2 linked regions of the Oligoflexus sp. genome follow. The protein of the gene in region 2 binds, or shares a complex with, the protein of the main gene of each other region. Links are inferred from orthologs where the notes say so. Each region holds a gene or a part of one and is shown on either strand. Other genes may lie near its edges.

Evidence for each region. Proteins that work in one complex are often made in the same cells at the same time.
Region 1: rpmA (region 2) and rpmE share a complex: the UniProt entries of both Bacillus subtilis proteins name them as parts of the 50S ribosomal subunit. The link is inferred for Oligoflexus sp. from one-to-one orthologs.

What each region holds. Positions count from the first base shown.
Region 1 is NZ_DASTAT010000112.1:15,804-18,505, forward strand. It holds rpmE (50S ribosomal protein L31), read left to right. Parts: upstream 1-1,102; coding sequence 1,103-1,303; downstream 1,304-2,702. Other genes in the region: rho (transcription termination factor Rho), read left to right, coding at 1-1,027; prfA (peptide chain release factor 1), read left to right, coding at 1,413-2,498; prmC (peptide chain release factor N(5)-glutamine methyltransferase), read left to right, coding at 2,495-2,702. UniProt on the Bacillus subtilis protein: Binds the 23S rRNA. While neither of the L31 paralogs is essential, this protein seems to function as the main L31 protein.
Region 2 is NZ_DASTAT010000140.1:17,225-20,222, forward strand. It holds rpmA (50S ribosomal protein L27), read left to right. Parts: upstream 1-1,372; coding sequence 1,373-1,624; downstream 1,625-2,998. Other genes in the region: VFO10_RS29095 (flagellar hook-length control protein FliK), read right to left, coding at 1-681; rplU (50S ribosomal protein L21), read left to right, coding at 1,036-1,347; obgE (GTPase ObgE), read left to right, coding at 1,803-2,924; VFO10_RS29115 (nicotinate-nicotinamide nucleotide adenylyltransferase), read left to right, coding at 2,914-2,998. UniProt on the Bacillus subtilis protein: Plays a role in sporulation at high temperatures.

The DNA.
Region 1 (2,702 bases), on a different replicon or contig from region 2:
AGGTCCTGATGATATTTATGTATCGCCTTCGCAGATTCGTCGTTTCAACCTGAGAACCGGTGATACGGTTTCGGGTCAGATTCGTCCGCCGAAAGACAGCGAGCGCTACTTTGCTCTCTTGAAAGTGGAAGCGGTGAACGGCGCGGCTCCGGATCCAGGTTTCGATAAGATCCTGTTCGACAACCTGACCCCGCTTTATCCCATGCAGAAATTCAAGATGGAAGTGGGCGGCTCGAACTATTCGACCCGTATCATCGACATCATGTGTCCGATCGGTAAAGGCCAGCGTGCTCTGATCGTGGCCCCTCCGCGGACCGGTAAAACCGTTCTTCTGCAGAATATTGCTCACTCGATCGAGAAGAACCATCCGGAAGCCATCCTGATCGTCCTCCTCATCGACGAACGCCCCGAAGAAGTGACGGACATGGAACGCTCGGTGAAGGGTGAGGTTATTTCCTCGACCTTTGATGAGCCTGCCCAGCGCCACGTCCAAGTGGCTGAGATGGTGATCGAGAAGGCGAAACGTCTGGTTGAACACAAACATGACGTAGTTATCCTGCTCGATTCGATTACCCGTCTGGCCCGAGCCTATAACTCTGTTGTACCTCCCTCTGGAAAGATTCTTTCAGGTGGTGTAGATTCCAACGCGCTGCACAAACCAAAAAGATTTTTTGGCGCAGCCAGGAATATTGAGGACGGCGGTTCCTTGACCATTATCGCGACGGCCCTTGTGGATACCGGCTCGCGTATGGACGAGGTGATCTTCGAAGAATTCAAAGGTACGGGTAACATGGAACTCGTTTTGGACCGCAAACTGGCGGAAAAACGCGTGTTCCCTGCGATGGACATCAACAAGTCCGGGACTCGTAAGGAAGAGCTGCTCTTGCCTAAAGACGTGCTCAACCGCATGTGGATTCTGCGGAAACTGCTGCAGCCTCTGAACACGGTGGATGCTATGGAATTCCTTCTGAATAAGATGGAGAAGACCAACACCAACCAGGACTTCCTGGAATCCATGAACGGTTAATCAAAAGCACCAGCCCATGGGATGCTCGATTGGCGAAGCATCTAGGGCTGGTTTGATGCGCGGAAGGAATTGAGTATGAAAAAGGAAATTCACCCGAACTATCAGGTTTCCAATGTTATCTGCGCCTGCGGTAACAAATTCGAAACCCGCTCGGTGAAAAAAGAAATCCACGTCGAGATCTGCAGCAGCTGCCACCCCTTCTTCACCGGCAAGCAGAAGCTGATGGATACCGCCGGTCGTATCGAGAAGTTCAAGAAGAAATACGCTCGCAGCTAATCTCTGCGCCGCGTTTTGGCAGCCCAAAGTCTCTCCAAGGCCCTATCTGGTCGGAGAGGGTTTGGGCTTCGCTTTTTGAACCGACGGCAAGCAGGAGGCTCAGTCCCCAATGTACGATAAACTTGAATCCATTGAATTCCGCTTTGTGGAAATCGACAGCCTGATGTCCCGCGATGGACTGAGTGGGGCTGAGATCACCAAACTTTCCCGCGAAAGGGCCGGTTACGCGGAAATCATCGCCGCCTACCGCGAATATAAAAAGCTCAAGAGCGATCGTGATGCCGCGAAGCTGATGCTCAATGAAGAGCCGGATGCCGAACTGCGCGCCATGGCCAAGGAAGAACTCGAAACCCTGGAACTGCGTTTGGTGGAAGTGGAAAAAGAGCTTCAGATCCTGACGCTGCCGAAGGACCCCAACGACGATCGCAACGTGATCGTGGAAGTCCGGGCCGGAACGGGTGGCGAGGAGGCCTCGCTGTTCGCCGCTGATCTTCTGCGAATGTATACGCGTTTTGCCGATAAATGCGGCTGGAAGACCGAACTCATGTCGGTGACCGAATCGGCCACCGGGGGTTATAAGGAAGCCATCATCCTGATCAAGGGTGACAAGGTTTACCGCCGCCTGAAATTTGAATCCGGCGTGCACCGCGTGCAAAGGGTCCCGGCGACCGAAGCCCAGGGCCGTATTCATACCAGTGCCTGCACCGTGGCGATCCTGCCTGAAGCGGATGAAGTGGATGATGTGCCGATCGACTCGAAGGATCTGGAAATCACTCTTTGCCGTTCCTCAGGTGCGGGCGGTCAGCACGTGAACACCACCGACTCGGCCGTGCGCATTCTGCATAAGCCCTCGGGCCTTGTCGTGGAATGCCAGGACGAGCGTTCCCAGATCAAAAACCGTGAAAAAGCCATGAAGGTTCTTCGCTCCCGCCTTCTGGAAAAAGCCCAGAAGGAGCAGGCCGACGCCATCAGCGCCGACCGGAAAAGCCAGGTCGGTTCCGGCGACCGCAGTGAACGGATTCGAACCTATAACTTCCCGCAAAGTCGCGTGACCGACCATCGCATCAACCTGACTCTTTATAAATTGAGTGAGGTGATGGAAGGAGACCTTGCGGAGATCGTCGATGCTCTGGCAGCCTATCATCAGACCGAACTTCTTAAAAATGAACTCGATAAGGTGCAAGGCGTATCATGAGCCAACAGATCTGGACCATCAAGGATGTGATCGACTGGTCGATTCCCTTTCTCAAGGAAAAGGGTTCACCGAGCGCCCGGCTGGATGCCGAACTTTTGCTCAGTGATGTCCTGGCCTGTCGCCGACTTGATCTTTATCTGGATCATCATAAGCCTTTGAATAACGAGGAACGCAGCGCCTTTCGCGATCGCATCCGGCGGCGTT
Region 2 (2,998 bases):
CACGAATTCAAGGCGTCCCGCGAGAAGCGCGAGAGCGGGATTTTGCTGCATGAAAAGTTCAGGATTGCCTGTGGCCAGCATCTCTTGAAGACGCAGCTGCCAGTCTTCCAAAGCCTCAGGCATAGCCTCGGTCGGGACCTCGCTCACAGTATTTGTTATGATGGAAGCTGTGGCCGTCACAAGCGGTGCCGAGGCCTCGGCGGCTGGCGCACGGACAGGCGTCTGACCCATGTTGAGACTGGGTTTTGCTGCTATGGTCTCTTTAGCATTTTCCGGGCGTGGGCCGGGCGTGCGAACGGCGGCTTCCAAGGTTTTTGTCGTGTCGGGTGCGGACCGATTCCATGGAGCCTCAGTCGGTTCCGATTTTTGCATGCGACGCGGGGTTGGGGCGGGCTGTCTTGGCGTAGCCTGCTCCTGCTGGACGGGCTGAGCCTTGAGGGGAGCGGCCGGACGCGGGCTTTGCGGCCTCACGGGAGGCTGCTGGGCAGGACGCGCCACGGCGCCAGTCTTGGGCGCCTGAGCAGTGAGGTGCTCCGCGAATTGGCTTTTCTGTGAAGAGCGTCCAGGGTCCGCAGAAGGTGCGGCGCGAGGGTTCGTGGATTCATTGACTGTCAAATTGTCAGTCCAGGTATCCGATCCGCGCGAACTTTTCGTGAAACTATTGTTATTGATATTTGTCACGACTCAAGTTTCCTTCTCGCATGCCGATACACCGTTTTGGCTTTCCATGACTCATCAGCACATACCATGCCATAAATACGACTCACTTAAATTCATGGGTTAGAGCGAAGAGATTCTCCTGACTCGGCAGTTATAGCCTTTTAGACGGCGCTATTTGCCTGGTGGCGGATGCGCCGCGGGCTTCGCACATGCGGATTTCAGGTGAATTGTTATTGACAGCGAGGGGCTGATTTAAGATTATGTGACGCTCTCTAGCCTCAGTTCGCTAGGATCCCTATTCTTTGAATAGGTTTAAGCTCGATAGATAGACCTTTTCGGGTGGTTCAAACCCGGATGAATCGGAAGGAGATATTCATGTTTGCCGTTTTCCAAGCTGGCGGCCATCAGTACCGTGTTAGCCAAGGCGATCAAATTACCGTCGATTTTCTGGAAGGCAAAAAAGAAGGCGACAAAGTCAGCTTTTCTAACATTTTGCTGGTAGGTGGAGACAAGACCAAGCTTGGCGCTCCTTTCGTTAGCGGTGCGAGCATTGAAGCTGTGGTGAAAACCCAGACTTTCAATAAGAAGGTTCTGATCGGTAAATTCAAACGCCGTAAAGACTACAAGCGCACCCGCGGTCACAAGCAACCGGTTACGGTTCTTGAAATCAGCGGCATCAAATCCTAAGCGACCCTAACAAGGAGTAAACGTCATGGCTCACAAGAAAGCTGGCGGTAGTACAAAGAACGGCCGCGACTCCAATCCCCAATATCGCGGCGTAAAAGTATACGGCGGCGAAACCATCACGGCCGGTAGCATTATCGTCCGTCAGGTTGGCAGTACGTTCCACGCTGGTAACAACGTGGGAACTGGCAAGGACTACACTCTGTTTGCTCTCGTTGATGGCAAAGTTGAATTCAACACCTCTTCGAAACGCAAAAGAGTCAGCGTCGTTCCAGTCTGAGATTAAGCGAAATTCGAACGTGTTATTTCTCACCTTCTGACACGTTCGAATTTGACCTCTCTCGGCTTCAGCGGTATAAGCACGAGCCAGAGCAGGATGATTGTTGATTCTTCCCCACCTTCACGCCTGCAATTGGAATCAAGCCTGAAAAGTATCCCCCTATGCGGAGGGCCAAGTTGTGGCATTCGTTGATGAAACAGAAATAACCGTGCGTTCTGGCGATGGCGGACCGGGTATGGTCAGCTTTAAGTCGGCCAAAAATGCGCCCAAACTTGGACCCGATGGTGGTGATGGCGGCTTCGGCGGCAGCGTTTATCTCGTGGGCAAAGCTCAGCTGAACAGTCTGAGTGGACTCTACTATCGGCGGCGTTACGCAGCGGAAAATGGAGCCAAAGGCGGCACCAATAACTGCACGGGTCGTAACGGTGAGGATCTTGAGATTCCCGTTCCGGTCGGAACGCAGGCTTACAATGCCGAGACAGGCAAGCTCGTCGCAGAAGTACTCGAAGACGGACAAAGAATTTGTCTCGCACCGGGCGGCAAGCGTGGTCTTGGCAACATTCGCTTTCTTTCCGCAACGCACCAGGCTCCGCACGAAAGCACCAATGGTGGTGAAGGCGTCGAGATGGAATTGCGCCTGGAATTGAAGCTGATTGCGGATGTGGGTTTTGCCGGCTTTCCCAACGCGGGAAAATCCACGCTTCTGAGCAGCATCAGTGCGGCTCGTCCCAAGATCGCGGATTATCCCTTTACGACTTTGATTCCCCAGCTTGGTGTTGTGGCCGTTCCCGAAATGGATGAATGGGGCAACGCGAGTTTTGTGGCCGCGGATATTCCCGGTTTGATCGAAGGCGCAAGCGAAGGCAAGGGCCTGGGTCATGAATTTCTGCGGCATCTGGAGCGCACGAAGGTCGTTGTCTATGTGATCGATCCTTTCGCCCTGGATGAAATGCCTCCTCTTGATGCCTATGAAACGCTGGAAAATGAGCTGCGCTCTTTCAGTGAAAGCCTTGCCAATAAAAAGCATCTGATCGCTCTGACGAAGAGCGATATCGCGCCCGAGGACTTTGATTGGGACACGGTGGAAGCGCCTTTGAAAGAGCGCGGCCTCGAAGTTCTCCGTCTTTCCGCAGTGGCCCGCGACGGCGTCAATGATTTCAAACGCCGTGTTTGGAATCTGGTGCAGGAAGAAAGGCAGAAGGTGGAAGTCGTCGAAACACCAACAGCCCCCAAGCGCGCTGAAGATGAAGGCTATGTCTGGATGTCACGCGCAAGCGAGGATCAGGATTTTGGTATCTGAGGCCCAGGAGCGTTCCCCGCCGTCGGTGATTTTTTACGGCGGCACCTTTGATCCCCCGCATGTCGGACATCAAC